DNA from 4 places in the Thalassotalea sp. HSM 43 genome. Region 2 is predicted to be linked to each of the others. Evidence: predicted binding sites of a transcription regulator. Region 2 holds the regulator's gene; each other region holds the start of a gene.
What was found. The regulator sigma-54, encoded in region 2, starts transcription at its own class of promoters, with help from an activator protein. The targets are predictions, from matches to a motif close to GTTGGCACGNNNNTNGNNT.
Positions count from the first base shown of each region.

Region 1: a site for sigma-54 is predicted at 2,725-2,743, ahead of E2K93_RS09905 (TorF family putative porin). Genes of this name have one in related genera too.
Region 3: a site for sigma-54 is predicted at 2,020-2,038, ahead of E2K93_RS03115 (PEP-CTERM sorting domain-containing protein). Genes of this name have one in related genera too.
Region 4: a site for sigma-54 is predicted at 3,106-3,124, ahead of E2K93_RS01905 (DUF3192 domain-containing protein). Genes of this name have one in related genera too.

Region 1 is NZ_CP038493.1:2,309,527-2,314,542, reverse strand. Features, by position in the region: gene E2K93_RS09920 (FHA domain-containing protein) at 1-697, shown strand, start outside; gene trpS (tryptophan--tRNA ligase) at 794-1,798, opposite strand; gene rpe (ribulose-phosphate 3-epimerase) at 1,817-2,494, opposite strand; gene E2K93_RS09905 (TorF family putative porin) at 2,805-3,458, shown strand; gene E2K93_RS09900 (DUF2970 domain-containing protein) at 3,550-3,762, shown strand; gene E2K93_RS09895 (Dam family site-specific DNA-(adenine-N6)-methyltransferase) at 3,778-4,605, opposite strand; gene aroB (3-dehydroquinate synthase) at 4,659-5,016, opposite strand, start outside.
Region 2 is NZ_CP038493.1:2,428,047-2,433,062, forward strand. Features, by position in the region: gene E2K93_RS10420 (HPr family phosphocarrier protein) at 126-404, opposite strand; gene rapZ (RNase adapter RapZ) at 449-1,294, opposite strand; gene ptsN (PTS IIA-like nitrogen regulatory protein PtsN) at 1,307-1,756, opposite strand; gene hpf (ribosome hibernation promoting factor) at 1,761-2,048, opposite strand; gene E2K93_RS10440 (RNA polymerase factor sigma-54) at 2,072-3,535, opposite strand; gene lptB (LPS export ABC transporter ATP-binding protein) at 3,635-4,363, opposite strand; gene lptA (lipopolysaccharide transport periplasmic protein LptA) at 4,366-4,899, opposite strand; gene lptC (LPS export ABC transporter periplasmic protein LptC) at 4,889-5,016, opposite strand, start outside.
Region 3 is NZ_CP038493.1:741,421-746,436, forward strand. Features, by position in the region: gene murJ (murein biosynthesis integral membrane protein MurJ) at 1-243, opposite strand, end outside; gene rpsT (30S ribosomal protein S20) at 484-744, shown strand; gene E2K93_RS03110 (PEP-CTERM sorting domain-containing protein) at 1,052-1,660, shown strand; gene E2K93_RS03115 (PEP-CTERM sorting domain-containing protein) at 2,087-2,704, shown strand; gene E2K93_RS03120 (thymidylate synthase) at 2,935-3,786, opposite strand; gene lgt (prolipoprotein diacylglyceryl transferase) at 3,786-4,616, opposite strand; gene E2K93_RS03130 (sulfite exporter TauE/SafE family protein) at 4,629-5,016, opposite strand, start outside.
Region 4 is NZ_CP038493.1:418,340-423,355, forward strand. Features, by position in the region: gene E2K93_RS01885 (sigma-54-dependent transcriptional regulator) at 1-941, shown strand, start outside; gene E2K93_RS01890 (DUF962 domain-containing protein) at 993-1,316, opposite strand; gene E2K93_RS01895 (GNAT family N-acetyltransferase) at 1,316-1,954, opposite strand; gene E2K93_RS01900 (DUF2789 domain-containing protein) at 2,191-2,421, shown strand; gene E2K93_RS01905 (DUF3192 domain-containing protein) at 2,671-3,042, opposite strand; gene E2K93_RS01910 (hypothetical protein) at 3,254-3,565, shown strand; gene syd (SecY-interacting protein) at 3,673-4,236, opposite strand; gene queF (NADPH-dependent 7-cyano-7-deazaguanine reductase QueF) at 4,320-5,016, shown strand, end outside.

The DNA of each region.
Region 1 (5,016 bases), 120 kb from region 2:
GTTTTTGCCTAATCATCCTGTGGCGCAAAGTATTGCCTTTACTAAAGTTGAACAGTTTGTTGAAAACTGCGGTCGTTGGACCTTCCTTATCGCCATGGTTGCTTTATTTTGTGCGATATCGTTTGCCTTAACTTACTTACAAGTAAGCCAAGTTGAAGTGCCTTACAGCCAAATTGTTATGTCCGTTGTCTACAGCACCATTGCCTATGCAATGTGGCCGTTACTATGCTCTTTAATGGCGTTTCTAAATAAAAATGAGTCTCGGGTTGGCAGTCAAATGGGCGTCAGCTTTTTGATGCTTAACTTGTTTTGGTTAGTCGATTTTATAGATGCCACTATGGCGTTTAATTTATCCAGTCAAATTAATTGGCAATGGCTGACGACAGTATTATATGTTGCGTTAACGTTCAGTTTATTTTGGTTCAACCTGTATATCGCATTTTCTCAAAGTAAATGGCGTCGAGTGACCATTTCGGCACTACTCACGGTGATTATATTTGGGGGATTGTACTTACAAGATCGCGGCGATTCAGTGGACTTTAATCCGCACCCAGTATTTGATAGCACCATTATGATCCCTGCCTTGTCAGTTAGCCCTGCCAGCAGCGTTGATGAGTACATTGAAGACTCAAACCGGTTATTTGAAGAGGTCGATAAAGCCTCGAAGAAAAAAGCCAATGGCGAAGATGGGGAATAAGCCGCCCGCCTAAATAAGCGCGCGCATACGGACATCAAAACCGACGCAACAAAAAAGGGCCACACGGCCCTTTTTTATGACATCAAATAAAGCATATTACGGCTTGGCAATAAAGCCAACAGCGTCATATACAGACGCTAATACCTTGCCCGCTTGTGCTGAGGCTTTCTCAGCCCCTTCACGCATAACCTGATTTAGAAAGGCCTGATCTTGACGATACTCATGGTACTTTTGCTGGATAGGTTGCAACATCGCTACAACGGCTTCAGCAACATCACCTTTTAGATGACCATACATTTTATCTTCGTATTTCGGCACGAGAGATTCGACACTGTCACCGGTTGCACAAGACAACAAACTCAACAAGTTTGAAACTCCAGGCTTCTCTTCAAGGTTGTAATAAATACGCGCTTGCTCATCAGAGTCTGTTACCGCACGCTTTATTTTCTTGGTAATTTTCTTTGGATCTTCTAATAAGCCAATAAAGTTACCGGGGTTGTCGTCCGACTTAGACATTTTCTTGTGAGGGTCTAACAAGCTCATTACCCGTGCACCGTTTTCTGGGATATAAGGATCCGGCACGTTAAAGGTGTCGCCGTATAAGTTGTTAAAACGGTTCGCGATATCGCGTGCTAATTCCAAATGTTGCTTTTGGTCTTCACCTACCGGCACTCGATTGGCAGAATACAAAAGAATATCCGCCGCCATAAGCACAGGATAAGTAAACAGGCCTGAATTGATATCAGCACCAGCTTTACTCGATTTATCCTTAAACTGAGTCATGCGGTTTAGTTCACCCATTTGCGTGTAACAGTTTAACACCCACGCTAATTGGCTGTGCTCTGGCACTTGTGATTGAACAAATATGGTGCTCTTATTATGATCGACACCACACGCCAAATATAACGCAAGTCCATCAAGAACCGCTTTGCGTAAATCATCAGGGTTTTGTCGTACGGTAATCGCGTGCAGGTCTACCAGTGAGTAGAAACACTGATGATCATCTTGCATGCCCACCCATTGGCGCAAAGCACCGAGGTAGTTACCAATAGTCAGCTCACCTGATGGCTGACAACCACTTAATACGATTGGCTTAGTCATTTTGGTCCTTATAGAGTGCTAACCTAGATCGGCCTGCGCCAGTTCACTGCGCATTTGGTCAATCACGGCTTTATAGTCATTTTCAGCAAAAATCGCCGAGCCAGCGACAAACATGTCCGCACCAGCCTCGGCAATTTCTTTAATATTATTCACTTTGACACCGCCATCGATTTCGAGGCGAATATCATAGCCACTTTGCTGTATTTTCTGTTTTACTTGTTTCAACTTAGTCAAAGTTGACGGAATAAAGCTTTGCCCACCGAAGCCAGGGTTTACCGACATCAGTAGAATAACATCCAGTTTATCCATGACGTAATCGAGTACATGCAATGGTGTTGCCGGATTCAATACCAGTCCCGCTTTACAGCCGTTGTCCTTAATTAACTGTAAGGTACGGTCAACATGATCACTTGCTTCCGGATGAAAGGTAATGATATCTGCACCAGCTTTAGCGAATTGTGGGATCAACGAATCAACGGGTTTGACCATTAAATGCACATCAATTGGTGCCGTAATGCCATAATCACGTAGTGACTTACACACCATAGGGCCAATGGTCAGGTTCGGTACAAAGTGATTATCCATCACATCGAAATGAACGACATCAGCACCAGCTTCCAGTACTTTCGCAACATCATCACCCAAACGCGCAAAGTCAGCGGATAGGATCGATGGTGCAATTAAAAATGACGACATAATAACAGCCTAAGAGTTATTTTTTACAGGTGCGTTACTTTACCAAAAATAAGCGCTAATAGAGAAGTAACAATGCGTAAATAGTGCAAAATATTAGCAAATTTCAACGCGCACAAAAAATGCACAACTCGCACTAAAATAGAGCAGCGACTCTAAATTGGTGTGTCTTTTGATCTCCATGGGATCCTCTAGCGCCCTTTAACTATATGTGTTGTAGCATTTTTTTAACATTTGGCATTGCCTTTGCAACTCCCTTGTCAGTTCGTTAATAACAAATTTAAAAAAATAACTTTATACAGGTAGGAATAAAATGAAAAATATCTTCAAAACATCGTTGCTGATGGCAACATTAGGGGCAAGTTCATTTATGGCCAGCACCAACGTTGCTTTGGCTGAAGTAAGTGGTAACGCAGGTGTTGTTTCTCAATACTTCTTCCGCGGTATTATGCAAACAGATACGGCTTCAGCAAGTGCTGGTCTTGATTACGAGAAAAATGGTTTTTATGTTGGTACTTGGGGTGCTGATGTAACTGACGGTTTAGAAATCGACTTTTACGCTGGATACGGTTTTGAAACAGAATCAGGTTTAGGCTTAAGCATTGGTGCGACTACCTACCAATATACCGGTGATTTTGACTCTGATTATAACGAAGTAAACCTAGGTTTAAGTTATGGTTTTGTGTCTTTGTCATATAACGTTGGTGTTCATGGCGAAGATGATGATTTAGGCATTGAAGAGTCAGATTATGATTTTGCCTCAATTACTGCTGAATACGAAGGTTTTTACGCGACGTTTGGTACTTGGGGCCAAGATTTCGAAGGTGATTACTTTGAACTAGGTTACGGCGCAGAAGTTGCTGGTTTTGATGTTGGTGTTGCCATCATTAGCAACTCAGAAGAATTAGATGTTGAAACCGGTGAAGGTGAAGAGTCAATGGTATTTAGTTTAAGCAAAACTTTCTAAGACCAATCACTTTGTAGAGAAGGCGGCATATCGTAATGATATTGCCGCTTTTTTGTTTGCAATTTGATCACCCTGCTCATATTCTGACACTATGAATGAAGAACCATCAAAACCATCGCTCGGTATAAAACAAGTGATCAGCAGTGTCGCTGCAGCGCTACTCGGCGTGCAAAGTGATGACAATCGAAAGCGGGACTTTAGCGAAGGTAAATTTAGTCACTTCGCCATTGTTGGCGGTATTGCAGTGACGTTATTTGTATTGGCATTAATCGCTATTGTGCAAATAGTGTTGAGTCTAACCTAACTGCTGCGCGATGACTTAACGCTTAGACTTGTATAGCGCCAGTAGTTCACCAACTTTATTACGGCCATTGGCCTTTTGACTGATGGTACGAGCGACCTTAATCGACTTTAACTTATCGGCGTGTTCATAAATTTTACGCGTCCAAATGGTGTCGTGATTAGAAATAAGCACAGTCACTTTTTTATCACGCGTCACTTCTTCTGCTGCGTTAGCTAAATCCGCTTGTTCGTCTAGACCAAAACCATTACCAGCGTAACTGGTAAAACTGGCGGTTTTGCTTAACGGCACATATGGTGGATCGCAATAAATAACATCACCATCTTCAGCACGCGCAAAGGTATCACGATAGTTTTCACAAACAAAATCTGTAATTTGCGCTTTGTTAGCAAACGCCAATAGCTCTTTTTCAGGAAAGTATGGGCGCTTGTACTTACCAAATGGTACGTTGTAGCCACCTTTTGAGTTATAACGACATAAACCGTTATAACCATGGCGATTCATATACAAGAACATCAAGCTGCGTTGATAGGCATCACTGGTGTCATTAAATTGACTGCGCAGCAGATAATACTCTTCAGCGACGTTATATTCTGGGGTAAAAAGTTTGCGCGCATCGGCAATAAACTTCTCAGGATTTTTCTTTAGCGTCAAATATAAGTTTATTAAGTCTTTGTTGATGTCATTCAACAAGTACTGATCATAATTGCTATTAAGAAAAATAGAACCCGCACCAGCAAAAGGCTCGATTAAACGCTTGCCTTTGGGCAGCATCTTACCAATGGTATCGCTAAGGGTGTATTTGCCACCGGCCCACTTAAGGAAGGCTCTTTGCTTTTGCGTCATGTTATTGTTCTTGTACTGCTTATGCCCGGCGGCTGATAGGGATTGCGATGCAGTTAAATAACCTGCTGCAACTGTTCACGGCTTATGTTATCAAAAATCTCGGTTTTGCCAATAGCCGTCGGCACAATTAACCGAATTTTCCCAGCCAGATTTTTCTTATCACGCGCCATATGCTTGAGATAAGAATCGATGTTCATTTCGCTAGGTCCAGCAATGGGTAAATCAAAATAAGCGATTAGGTTTTTAATACGCTCGACATCAGCATCGGTTAAGTGACCTAATAATTTAGCTAAGTTTGACGCTTGCACCATACCAGTGGCAACCGCTTCACCATGTAACCATTTACCATAACCCTGCTCAGCTTCAATCGCATGACCAAATGTATGGCCAAGGTTTAACATGGCTCGTACA
Region 2 (5,016 bases):
GAAGTGTAACGTAATTAGCGGAAATTATCAGCTAATATTTCCGCGAGTTCTGTATTTTTGTCAAAAGTTAGCTGCTAAATCAGTTGCTTAACGAGGTGTTAAAAATCTAGTGGCGGGTTTGTCGGCTATTCAGCTTCATCAAACTTATCACCGAATAATTGGCAAACCGCGCTCAGTGCTTGTTCGGCATCATCGCCTTCGCTGATCACTTCAACGGTTTTTCCTTGACTGCCAGTGAGCAGCATTAAGCCCATAATGGAGTCGGCGTCGGCGGACTTGTCATCCAGTTTAATGGTGATGGTGGCACGATAGTTTTGGCTTAATTTAGCCAGTTTAGTTGCAGCTCTTGCATGTAAGCCGAGTTTATTTTCTATTTTTACGAAGCGTGATTCACAAGTGTACATGGCCGTTGCTTTCCTGGATAACTTGGTCGCGAGTCTTAGCGTCGCTATTTAGTAAGTTCGCGATGACGAATTTGCACATCTCGTTCTTCTTTGCGAAATTGTTTGGCGAGAGCTTCAGCAATATAAACACTGCGATGCTGCCCGCCTGTGCATCCAACCGCTATGGTTAAATAGGTGCGGTTATTACGTTCTAAATGTGGCAACCAAGTCATCATAAAAGAGTTTATCTGCCAAATAAACTTAGTGACAATCGGTTGGCTAGCAAGAAAGTCTTGAACCGGTTGATCGAGGCCATTGTATGGCTTTAGCCCTTGTTCCCAAAATGGGTTTGGCAAAAAGCGGGCATCGAAGACATAATCGGCGTCGGTTGGCACACCATATTTAAAACCAAATGATTCAAACACTATAACCAAAGAACCGGTTTTTGAGCCCATCACTCGTTCACGCACTAAATCCGCTAACTGATGTGGCGTCAAACTGGTGGTATTAATATAAAGATTGGCGCGACTGGCCACCGGGTCGAGTAGCTTTTTCTCTAATGATATCGCTTGATCTAACGCCATGTTTTGACGAATCAAAGGGTGCAATCGGCGAGTTTCGCTGTAACGTCGCACCAATTCTTGATCATCAGCGTCAAGATAGAGAATGCTTAACTCAACCGTACTGGGTAAATAATCAATTATCTCGCGAGCATCTTCCGGGTTATGCGGTAAGTTACGCACATCCAATGACACAGCAACATTTTCGTAGTCGTTAATGACGGTATGGGTCAACGCGGGTAAAAGGTTTACCGGGATATTATCAACGCAATAATAACCGAGATCTTCGAGTACTCGAAGGGCGACGGTTTTACCAGAACCGGATCGGCCACTGACGATCATTAACTTCATTGCTTGCTCCTGTTAGCCATTAGCGACCAGTCTATAGAGTTGATCGGCGCTGGTACAGCGGCGCACGTTTTTACTATTATCTTTGTCTGAAAAGTATTTCGCAACACTTGCCAGAGTTTCTAGGTGTTGTTGGCAGCTATCTTCAGGAACGAATAAAGCGAAAAATATATCGACAGGCTTATTATCAATCGCATCAAAGTCGACCGCCTTATCTGTGGTGATTAACACCGCCACAGGTTGTTCAGTGTTATCGATTTTACTATGCGGGATGGCGATGCCTTTGCCTATACCGGTACTGCTGAGTTTTTCTCTGTCGATAAGGTCGTTTAGCAGCTCTTTGGCTGACGAAGTAGAGATTTTATTAGCGGCAAGTACACTGATTTGCTCTAGAATATTTTTTTTACTGTTGCCCGGAGCTGCACATATGGTGCAGTCCGGAGATAACAAATTAGCGAGTTTCATATAGTTAATGTTTAGACAGTTTGGCCTTGTGTTTTAGCACTTGGCGATCTAGTTTTTCCACAAGTGCATCAATGGAGGCATACATGTCTTCATTTTCAGCGGAGCCAAAAATCTCTCCCTGATTGACGTGCAGTGTGGCTTCGGCGATTTGCTGCAGCTTTTCTACTTTCAATACAACATAAACATTGTTTATGTGGTCGAAATGACGTTCAAGTTTTTCAAATTTTTGTTCAACATACGCTCTCATAGAGGCAGTAACTTCAACATGATGACCAGAAAGATTGATTTGCATAAGCTGTTTCCTTATGGTTTGGCTTAAATTAAGCTTTTTCTTTGGTTTGAAGGAGGAATGCCCAAAGACTCTCGGTATTTGGCTATCGTTCTGCGTGCAACGTTAATCCCCTGATCTGCCAAAAGCTCCGCCATTTTACTATCGCTCAATGGTTTTTTCGGATTTTCAGCGTCGACCAGTTTTTTAATTAAAGCTCGAATTGCAGTAGACGAACACTCCCCGCCGTTTTCGGTACTCACATGGCTTGAAAAGAAGTATTTTAATTCAAATATTCCTCGCGGCGTATGCATGTACTTTTGTGTGGTAACCCTAGAAATTGTCGATTCGTGCATCTCAACCGCTTCGGCAACGTCGTTCAGTACCATAGGACGCATAGCTTCCGGTCCATGTTCAAAAAAGCCCTGTTGTTGTTGTACAATGCAATTGGACACTTTCATCAGAGTTTCATTGCGGCTTTCCAATGATTTAATAAACCATTTTGCTTCCTGCAAATGCGAACGTATAAATTGGCTATCTTCCGCCGAGCTGGTTTTTGCCAGCGAAGCATAGTGATTATTGATATTTAGTTTAGGTGCAGTTTCTGGATTTAGCTCAACCACCCATCGGCCGTTTTTCTTGAACACACTGACATCAGGAATGATGTATTGTTCCTCGTTTTGCACGATGGCATCGCCTGGACGTGGGTTAAGACTGTGAATCAAGCGCATCACTTCTTGAAGTTGTGGCTCTTTAAGTCTGGTTTTACGCATTATGGTGCGAAAATCGCGATTGGCGAGTAAGTCAATATGATTATTGATAACCAGTTTTGCTTCTTTGAGAAACGGCGTGCCAGCGTCAAATTGGTCAAGTTGAATCAGCAAGCAATGCTGAATAGAACACGCGCCGGAGCCAATTGGATCAAACATATGGATGCGCTTTAATACCGCCTCAACTTCGTCTAATTCAATCTCATCATCGCCTAAGCTTTCTTGGATGTCTTCTGTGCTGACCGTTAGGTAACCGGCGTCGTCGATGGCGTCAATAATCGCCACCGCGATGGTTTTATCGGTTTCAGTAAATGGTGTTAGTTCCATCTGCCAGGTAAGGTGATCATGGATGTTTTCCGTGGTTTCACCTTGATAGACGGTATCGTCATTACCGGATGCCATTCCAGTATTGGAGACTCCGGCACTAAAGCTTTCTTCCCATGTTGAGTCGACAGACAGCTCTTCTGGGATTTCATTTTGGGTTAAGGCTTCACTGGTGGTGATTTCATCTTGTGTTGGCGTTGCATCTTCGCTGCCATCTAAACCGTTGCTTTCGGTGGTGCTTGCCTCATTACTTTGTTGCTGATTGTCATCGGCTTCCAGCAATGGATTGCTTTCAAGCGCTTCCTGAATTTCCTGTTGTAGATCCAAGGTCGATAGTTGCAACAATTTTATCGCTTGTTGCAATTGTGGAGTCATCGTTAGGTGCTGGCCAATGCGCAGCTGAAGACTTGGTCTCATTAGTTAATTGCTTTCCATAAAACAGAATACAAGTGGCAATGCATAACCAAGCAATTAAGCCTGTATCATTGCGGCGTTTTTTCCTTGCACTAGTTATAACTATAGCGTGAATTTCTCGCCTAGGTAGACGTCTCGTACATGTTGATTTGATAAAACTTGTTCAGCATTGCCTTGGGCTATCAACTCACCATGGCTAACGATATAGGCATGCTCACATACATCCAAAGTTTCACGAACATTGTGATCGGTGATAAGGACACCGATACCACGTTCTTTTAAATGTAAGATAATTTTTTTAATGTCACCCACTGAAATAGGGTCAACACCGGCAAACGGTTCATCGAGCAAGATAAATTGCGGATCCGCCGCCAATGCTCTGGCAATTTCGACGCGGCGACGTTCACCACCGGATAGGCTTTGCCCAGTATTTTCTACGATATGACCGATATTGAACTCTTCAACCAACGACTCAAGCTTTTCTTGACGCTCATTTGCCGTCATTTCCTTGCGGGTTTGCAGTATAGACATGATGTTATCGTAGACAGAAAGCTTGCGAAAAATCGATGCTTCTTGAGGCAAGTATCCGATGCCGTGACGCGCTCTCTCATGCATAGGCGATAAGGTAAGATCAACATTGTTCAGTGTCACGGTACCTTCGTCGCTAGCGACTAGGCCGACAATCATATAAAACGATGTGGTTTTACCTGCGCCATTAGGACCCAGCAAGCCAACTACTTGACCGGCTTTAACCGTCATACTGACATCTTTAACAACTTTACGACCTTTATAGGCCTTAGCGAGATTTTTGGCTTCGAGCGTTGCAGTCATGATTACTGTTCTTGTTCAGTGGTTTCGTTATTGTCTTTTTTGTTGATCTTGTCTTTCACTTCAGGTTCGATAATTGTGGTCACAATGCCGCTGCCATCACCATCGGCAGTAAGCTGCTCGGTTTCAAGGTTATAGGTAATCACATCACCTTGCACCATGCTGCCTTGCTGACTTACTTTGGCATTACCACGAATAACGATGATATTGGTTAATGGTGAGTAGCTAATTTCATTGGCTTGCAATTCAATTTGATCACCATTATCGAGCGTTTGGCTAAATCTGGCCGGTGTTCCCTTAGCCAAATATTTTTTTGCCTGTGAATCGTTTTCATTGCTGACTTGAACTAAATCGGCTTCGATAGTCAAAGTGCCCTGGGTTATTTTGACGTCGTCGATATAACTGGCAATGCGATTTTTTAAATCGGTTGACTGTTTTTGCGCAACAATTTTAATTTCTTTTTCAAAGTCTGATTGCTCAGCACTCAGCCAAAAGCTGGGAAGCAATAAGGCAGCACTGACTAATAGTTTATGAGTCATGTTTTTTAAAGGTTGTTTGTACATGTTCACTCAATGTCATTTCGGTAGTATTTATATCAACCTTCAAACCTACACCGCTCATGGTAAAGTCTTTACCTTTCAATAGGATATTTTGGT
Region 3 (5,016 bases), 1.7 Mb from region 2:
GCCATTGGCTTGATCTTGGTGCTGATATTCAGACAATACCGGCACAAAAGCTTGTGCAAATGCGCCTTCAGCAAATAATCGACGCAAGAAATTTGGGATTTTGTTTGCAAAAAAGAATACGTCGGCACCCGCACTGGTACCAATCTTGTCAGCAATAACGATATCTCTGACCAAACCCAGTACTCTTGATATGAGGGTCATAAAACTGACTATTAGGCCAGATTTAAGCAAACGCTTAGCCAAAATTGCTGCTCCTTTGTTATTTTTATTAATAATTTGGTTACCAAGGCCGGTAAAGTTTCGGTTCAGGGGCCAATTATGTTAGTATCATATCCTTTGACGGGCTGGGTTAAAACCGCTATTTCATCCTAATCATCAGTTAATCGATTTTATTTAGTTAAAACGTTTGACATTGGCGGAAAAAACAGGCATATTTCGCAGCCTTAAATTATGGCTATATTATTTAAATTTTAGGAGTTCACCTTGGCTAACTCTAAGTCTGCTAAGAAGCGCGCTGTCCAATCTGAGAAGCGTCGCCAACACAATGCTTCACGTCGCTCTATGATGCGTACTTACGTGAAGAAAGTTATCGCTGCAATTGAAGCTGGTAACAAAGAAGTTGCTACACAAGAAATGGTAGCTGCTACACCAATTTTAGACCGTTACGCAAGTAAAGGTTTAATCCACAAAAACAAAGCGTCTCGTGTTAAGAGTCGTTTAAATGCAAAAATCAAAGCTCTTTAATTGAGTTTTTGCTAAAGTTTTTTTAGAAATACCGCCTTTTGGCGGTATTTTTTTGCCTAAAAAAAGCCACCTTAAAAACCTTAAAAAAGCCCCTTAAAAGCTGTAAAAAAGTCCGTCATCCCTTTTTCCACAAGGCCTGAACTGGTGTCAGAATTTTTTACAAATCACTACTTTGCCTTTTGTTTTCATACCTATTTCGACGTCAAGTCACTAATAAGATAAGTAAAAATTATTTCGGAATGGATATTGCAACCTTTAGCCCGAGTTCCAAATTAACGGCTAAAGACAAAATTCAAGAGGAAATCTTATGTTTAAAGGAAAGAATCTGATTGGTGCTATGTTGCTGCTCGTACTCTCCTCATTCGCCGCCAAGGCCAGTTACATGGCGCCTTGTGATGAAATGTATATCGGTGTTGAGCAAAGTTATGCCTGTGACATGGGTACCGTCAACAATGACAAACTCAATCCGCTTCAAGTCAATGTAGACATGATGTTCGGTTATGATGATTGGGAATTCCTCTCTAAAGATGAAAGCAACTCAGGTCAGGGTCAATCAGGTACGTTCACCTTTGATCCGATGGACGGCTATGACATCATGGTTGTACTAAAAGGTGGTGCAGCAGCAAACCCAGATGTCTATGTTGGCTACTGGTTAGATTTTGAATCAGCGTATGATGCAGAATCTGACAGCTACATTTTCACTTGGGAGTCACCATTTGTTGGCCCTAATGGACCAATTCAAGATGTTTCACACGTCAGTTTTTACGCTCGCTTGTGTGACGAAGCATCGACCACCGATGGTCTGCCAAGCAACTGTGACGGTACCAACCCACCGTCAGAAGTGCCAGAGCCTACTTCGTTACTGATTTTAGCAAGTGGATTACTGGGATTACGTTTCGCAAGAAAAAGAGTTTAATAGACTCGTCTTTATCTCCAACGCATCTTAGGCCTTCGCCTGAAGAACCAATGACAAAGAGAACAGTGATCCTGTTCTCTTTTTGTTTACCCTTTCAAAACAAATATCATTTTTATCTCCTTGATCCCCTACCCCTCAACGCCTTTATAAACATAGCCTGTAGCATCAACAACACCGTCAGAATAAAGATAAATCCAGCCTTAAAACAATGGCTTTAATGTAAAGTTGTTACCTTTCAATAAGATGGCTGTTAGCTGCAATTCTGATACTGACAGGCTTTTTTACACTCGAATCAAGCACCCACCGAGTCAGCAACCGAGAAACACAAATAAGACATTGAAATATAACATAAAAAAAATATTGGAATGTATATTGCTTTGTTCAACTCAATTATTCAGTTAACAATAAAACCCAAGAGGCAAGGTTATGTGGAAAGGAAAAAGTATAATAGGTGCCGTGTTAATACTCGCGTTTTCAGCATTCGGGGCAAACGCAAGCTACATGGCTCCATGTGAAGATAGATACATTGGTATCGAACAAAGCTTTGCATGTGATATGGGCTCAGAAACTAATGATTTCATTAAAGACCCGTTACAAGTTAACGTAGACATGATGTTTGGTTACAGTGATTGGATGTTCCTTGAGAAAGACGAAGGGGAAAATGTTCCTGCTGAGTCTGGGATGTTCACCTTTGATCCTATCGATGGTTATGACATCATGGTTGTACTAAAAGGCGGTTCTGCTGCGGATCCTGATGTTTACGTTGGCTACTGGCTTGATTTTGGCGCCGCATTCGATGAAGAGTCTGGCGACTACATATTCACTTGGGATTCTCCTTTCATCGGTCCTAATGGTCAGATGCAAGAAGTGTCACATATCAGCTTTTACGCTCGTATGTGTAACGAAGATGAAGTAAGCACAACAAGTGATTTACCGAGCAGCTGTGATGGTACGAACCCACCGTCAGAAGTTCCTGAGCCAACTTCACTGCTTATACTTGCAAGTGGTCTACTAGGATTACGATTTGCGAGACGCAGAGCTTAGTTAAGAGCTTAGTTAACTTGTCTGAGTTCGCCGGAGCATAGCAGCGAACTCGACACAGCTTCAACTAGCCCTGACCAACTAGTTAATAGATATAGATAAAAAAGGAGAACAGTATCACTGTTCTCCTTTTTCTTTAAGTTTTGTTTAAGCTGCTTGTTAAACGTTTTGTTAAGCAATTTGCTAAGCGTTTGGTCAAACGATTTAAGCGAACAGAAAGCTATACGTAAAAGCTATACCGAAAATGGGTATTGAATCGGATCATGATGCTCATAACCAACCACTTTAAAGTCATCCGCGGTAACCCATTTTTCGACATCTTCCAAGGTTTTAATATCTGGATTAATCTCTAACTTAGGTGCAGCTAACGGTTCACGTTTAAGTTGAACATTTTGCATTAAATCTAACTGATCTTCATAGATATGCGCATTGACAATTTTATGAAAAGCGGTGCCCGCTTTATGACCGGTAATTTGCGCCATCAAGGCTAAAAACGTAAACACTTGAATTTGGTTAAAGTTAAGCCCTAATGGTACGTCACATGAACGCTGGAAGCTCGTCAAATGCAATGTATCACCTAGTAACGAGAAATTATGGGTGTGCATGCATGGGCGTAGACAGCCCATATGAAATTCGCCAGGGTTATAGAAAGAGATAATTTCGCCACGGTCATCGTTACCGTTTTTCAAATTATCGACCACTTTCTTTAACTGATCTACGGTGCCGCCGTCTGGCTTTTGCCAAGAACGACCTTGTACACCATAGACGCGGCCCATATCATCTTCACCTTTACGGTATGGGTTGTTCAACCATACGCTGTTTTCATTAGCGTTGGCGTCCCAAGTACGAGCGCCAAGCGCACGAAAATCAGCGGCATTATCATAACCTTTGATATAACCAAGCAATTCCGCAATGGCTGCTTTATAAAAGCTTTTACGTGTGGTGATCAATGGAAATTGATTATTGGCCACATCGTATTGTAAGTCAGCATTGATAACCGTAAGACAGCGCTTGCCGGTACGTTTGTTATCTACCCAAACACCTTCGTCGATAATGCGTTGACAAAGATCTAAATACTGTCTCATTAGTGCGCTCCCTTGGTTTGCTTGTTGCTTGTGTCGTTTGTGTGTTGATTTAAGCCCCAGATAATCAATGCCAAACCACCAATTACCATAGGTAAGGACAATATTTGCCCCATAGAAATAAAGCTAAAAATAAAGCCTAAATGGGCATCTGGTTCTCTAAAGAATTCAACGATAAATCGAAATGCGCCATAACCGGCTAAAAATGTACCGCCCGCGACACCAGTCGCTTTTGTATGTTTACTGACAAAGTAAACCATAAAGAACAATACCACGCCTTCGAGGAAAAACTCATACAATTGCGATGGGTGGCGAGCAAGCCCCAATGGATCGCTTGGGAAAACCATTGCCCAACTGACGTCAGTTTCTCGGCCCCAAAGCTCGGCGTTAATAAAGTTACCGATGCGCCCTGCCCCTAAGCCAAATGGCACCAGTGGCGCGACAAAATCACCAACTTGTAAGAAGGACTTTTTTTCTTTACGGGCGAACAACAATATAGCCGTTAATACGCCTAGTAAGCCGCCATGGAATGACATGCCACCGGTCCATATTTTGAATAAATACAGCGGGTCACTTAAGAAATAGTCAAAATTATAAAACAATACATAGCCGACTCGACCGCCAACAATGACGCCAAGAAAGCCATAAAATAATAGGTCACTAACCTGGTCTCGGCTCCACACGCCATTGGATTTATCGGCCGCTTTATTGGCGTAAACCATGGCAAAGATAAAACCAATTAGGTACATCAATCCATACCAGCGCAAAGCAACAGGGCCGACGGAAAAAATAATGGGATCAATTTGTGGAAATTGAATAGCTGCAAATGTCATAGACAATCCGTTTTAAAACATCATTTTTATTGCCACTAATATCAAGAATGCGGCAAAAACTTTTTTTATTGTTTTCACTGGCAAGCGGTTGGCAAGTTTCACTCCATATCGAGCGAGTATTGTCGACGTTGACGCAATACCGAGTACCGCAGGCCAATAGATATATCCTAAGCTCCAATCAGGTAAATTAGGATTTCCAAGACCTGCTATCATAAACGCCATTGTGCCAAAAAGCGACACTATCATGCCACATGCAGTGGAAATACCTATCGCATGCAATAAATTCATGCCGCAATAGGTCAAAAAAGGGATTAAAACGGCGCCACCACTGATGCCCATTAAGCTTGAAATAACACCCGTGAACGCTGAAACCGCTTTTAACACTCTTTTAGACGGCAGG
Region 4 (5,016 bases), 2.0 Mb from region 2:
ATTATCATCAGAGTTTGTGGAACCAAATGGAAGACTTCTCACTGTTTTTAGTTGGCGAAACCGGCACAGGTAAAGGTTCTGCGGCAAAAGCTATAGGTCTATCCGGGCATATTCATTACGACCAACAAAGTCAGTCGTTTCGCGATCATTACCAAGATATTTATGTCGAATCCAACTTATCTCAATACGCCGAAAATCTGATCGAGTCGGAATTGTTTGGCCATAAAAAAGGTGCATTTACTGGTGCTTTTGACAATTACCAAGGACTGTTTAGTCGTTGCAAATTAAATGGCTTACTGTTTTTAGATGAGATTGGCGATATCAGCGAAAGCATTCAAATCAAATTATTGAAAGTGCTGCAAGAACGTACCTTTACCCCTGTAGGTTGCCGACAAGCAGAAGAGTTTCATGGTCGCATTATTGCCGCTGCTAACCAGCCACTGGCGCAATTGCGATACGATGGTAAAATCCGTGACGATTTTTACTATCGTTTATGCTCTGACATCATCGAAATTCCGCCACTTAGGCGGCGATTACAAGAACACCCAAAAGAGCTGCAATTGTTAACCAAAGCCTTGGTTAAACGTATTTGTCATGAGCCTAACCAAGGTATTGAACAGACAGTGCTTGATGCACTGAGCAAACACATCAAGCCCAATTACACTTGGCCTGGCAATGTACGGGAGCTAGAGCAGGCAATTCGACGCATTATTCTTCGCGGCAGTTACCATGGCGATCGCATACGCTTAAATACACAAGATCCGACCGAAACCTTGTTAGCGCAACTCGCTGATACCGGTCATGATTTGAAGAGCTTAAATGCTCGCTATTGTCAGATGTTGTATCAACAACTTGGCACCTATGATGCGGTTGCAACTCACACACAAATAGACAGGCGCACAGTCAAAAAATATGTCGATCAATTAAACGCTGAATCATGAGGGACTAGGGACTAACTATTAGAATTAGGATCAAGGCTTAAAAGTCAGGGGTTAGCGGCTGCGGCCTGTTAGGTAATATTTTATTTCTTGATAAAACATGACCCAATCCCCCATCAAGCTATAAAGTGGGTAGGTGAAGGTCGCAGGTCTGTTCTTCTCAAAAAAGAAATGCCCTACCCAAGCAAAACCATAGCCTATGACTGGCAACAACCACAGCAATTTATATTGGCTGGTCAAAAGTGCATAAGCTAAGGTAAACAACACCAAAGCACTGCCAGCAACATGTAATTTCCGGCAGGTGCGGTTTTTATGCTGCGACAAATAAAAAGGATAAAACTCTTTAAAGCTTTGGTACTGTTTGGGTTCGGTTGCCATTAGGATTCTCGATAATGCACCATCAAAGGTCCGGTAACTTGTCCAACGGTTATTTCCGTTAGCGTTTTATAATCACACTCTTTAAAGAACGCTTTGTATTTATCGGATGTAACGTAAATCACCACACCTTCACTGCTGCTATCGTCTTCTAAGGTGGCATTAACCGCCGCCATCAAATAATGGCCAAAGCCGTGGTGCTGATGTAATGGGTGAATTGCCGCAAACGAAAGGATATGAAAACGTTGAAATGGCACAGCATCAATGATCTGTTGCTCTTTTTGGATCATTTGCTTAGTCGATACATAACCTGCTGACAGCATCATTTTTAACCGCCAATGCCAGAATCTCTCGGATCCAAAGCCGTCGGTTGGGCTATGCAAACAGGCAACGCCAACTAAGGCTTCACCCTTATAGATCCCCAAGATAGGTTGATTGGCCTGCCAAAACGCCGCCAGTTCTTCACGAATCGCTGCTCGTAGTTTTTGTTCGTAATCGCCACTGCCGGTATCAAACAACTCGATAAAGACAGGATCATCGTGATATGCCTGATATATCAAAGAAGCGGCTAACTTAAGCTCTGGTGCGGACAAATAAGCTGCCCTAACATCAGAATCCGTTTTCACTTGTACGTCGTTCATGACTACCCCATAGTTTCATTATTGGCAATGTATTAGCTGGGTAATGCGCTTATTATATTTTTATTATCGATTACCTTGGTGCGATACATGCGTTTTATAACGTTGGAAAAATCACCATATCAAGTCAGGTGAAAGCAAGTCAAACAAAATATTGGTCAGTTTTTCTACATTATCTATACTGCTAATAGTTGCCAGTTTATTTGGCGATAGGCTGTAAGAACCTTGAGGGGATCGCTATGGATTTATCACAACATAATTTAAAAAACCTGTTTGCACAATTAGGTTTGGATAGCAGTGATGCGTCAATGAAGATATTTATTGAGCGTCATAAAGGCGTACCAGAGCACATGCATCTATCGCAGGCCCCATTTTGGAAGCCGTCTCAATCACGATTTATTGAGCAGGCCATTGAGCAAGATTCAGATTGGAGCGAAATTGTCGATGTACTCGACAGTATGTTGCGTTGATAACTCAAAGGCATAAAATTAAGCGCATTCATGCAATGCCATTAACCAAGTCATGATTTATAGGCTGTTCGGATGATGCTTACTTCGAGGTGCTTACTTAGAGGTGCTTACTTAGATGTTATTACTTAAAGGTAATTACTTAGAGGTAATGACTTAAAGATTAATACTTCGAGGTGATAGATGTGAAAAGGCCAATGCTATTACTACCAGCATTGGCCCCGTCAAAGCGCTTAGAATATTTACACAGCGTTAGATTTCTGAATAAGCGCTTTCCCCCCACGCTGCTAATTTGCCATCTTTAAACACCAATGGTGTACATTCATCTTTGGTAGTCATGCTGTCTGAATGCTTGCGATTGGTGCGATAAAATAATACTTGAATATTTTCGCCATCTTTTTCATACAATTCAGTGAAATCCGGTACACCAAGTAAATCTTGAGTCGCGCTATATTCCATGCCTACTTGTAAGCGAGCAATCTTTTTACGGTTTTCGTATTCACGCTCTTCATGATCCGCCAAGTGGCTAAAATCACCTTCGCCGTCGGTTGCAACAACGATACAACCAGATAAACCTAAAGACAGTGGTGCAACAAGTAATAAAGCAGCTAACGATTTTTTCATTTTATTTCTCTCTTGAATGTTTCGTTTTTAAGTCGAAAATTATTTTTTGATTTAGTTATTACAAAGCAAATAGGTTGCCAACTTTTTAAACCGTTGTTTTTAAAAGGTTTTGTTGTTTTAACAAATAATTTACAGGTGACAACGTTAGTCTATTTCGCTATTATTTTGTCAATTTGACAACTTTATTGAATTTATCATCAGACAGTGACCTATGGATAATCAACAACACATATATCAAGCCTGTACCGAGATTGCCAAACAAGGTAAGACTCCTTCGATTGCCTTAATCAAAGCTCGAGTAGCCGCGGGTACGCCATTAGCATTAATTATCAAAGGCTTACAGACTTGGCAGAAAAATCCAAAACTTGGCGAGTCAACGTCAGCAACGCCACAATCCGCGCCAGCAAAAGCCAAACCAATGGGCGATGATATTGAGCAACGTATTGCTAGTGCCATCCAACCATTGCAACAACAAATTGATGATTTAAAGCAGCAAATTGCCGAGTTAAAGGCGAAGAGCTAAGGGCTAAGGGCGAAGAGCTAAGAGCTAAGGGCTAAGTTCTCAAGGCTATAGACTCAGAACAATAGATTCAATGCTCAGGCCTCAACAACCAAGACTCGGCAAAGAGTCTATTGCTCGGCTTCTTGCTGACTGTAGCTCAGGCTAGCAATAAACTCTTGTAGGTTTTTCGCAACGAACTTGCTCGGCTCTAAGCCGACAGGTTCGGCCCATACTTCACCATTATCGTTTTTTATTACCAAGTTAATTTCTTCTTGATCGGTTACCGCAAAAAACAGCGTTTCTGCTTGTTGTAAACGACGTTTCATTAGTACATGACCAATCAAATTTTGTTGCAGTCGTTCAAAATCTTTGCCATTCCAGGCCAGCAATAACTCTAATTCCCCTTGCTCACAGCGACAAGGAATCGCTTCTGAATACACTGCCATAAAATATTCTTTGATATCGTTATGCAGCGTTAGTTCTAGCGCTTTTTCAACATTATCAAAGCTTAATTCATCTTCTATATCAACAGCTTGCCAGCTAATAAAGCCATCACCATCAATGGCACCTAGCTCACATGGAGACGGCCAATCGTCATCATGTTCGATGATTGGCAATTTAGCGGTTTTTTGTTGATGGAACTCTGCGTAGCCCTTGGCGAACTGGGCAAGGCTTTTTTGTAATGGACTCATGAGTTAAAATAAGCTTTGGTTACGACATTGTTAGTCGTATTATAGCGAACCCATTGTTTTTATTGCCATCAAAAAGTTAACTTATGTCAAAATATTCAAATCGTGATGAACTCAAATCATTGGTCCTTGGTAAAACCACCGACTACACCAGTGACTATGCGCCACATTTATTGCAAGCCGTTCCTCGTTCGTTAAATCGAGATGATTTGAACCTGAGCGGTGAACTGCCATTTAAAGGTGAGGATGTTTGGTATGGCTACGAACTGTCTTGGCTAAATAACAAAGGTAAACCCGTGGTTGCGGTTGCCGAATTTCGCATCCCGTGTACCAGTGATAATTTGATCGAATCAAAATCATTTAAGTTGTATTTAAACAGCTTTAATCAAAGCCGCTTTGCCCGTTGGCAAGACGTTGAGCAAACACTTGGCAAAGACCTAAGTAAAACCGCAAATGCCGAGGTAAGTGTGACTTTGTTTGCAGTGGACGACTGCCCTGCGTTGGCCATTAGCGATATTGATGCGGTTTGCATTGATGATTTGGATATCGACATCAATGATTATCAATTTGACCGCACATTATTGGCAAATGCCAGTGACAAAGGCGCAGTGGTTAGTGAACAATTAATTTCCCATCTGTTGAAATCCAATTGCTTGATCACCAATCAACCGGACTGGGGCAGCGTATATATCAGTTATCGCGGCAAGCAAATCGACAAAGAACAATTGTTACGTTATTTGATTTCATTTAGACAACACAATGAGTTTCATGAGCAATGTGTTG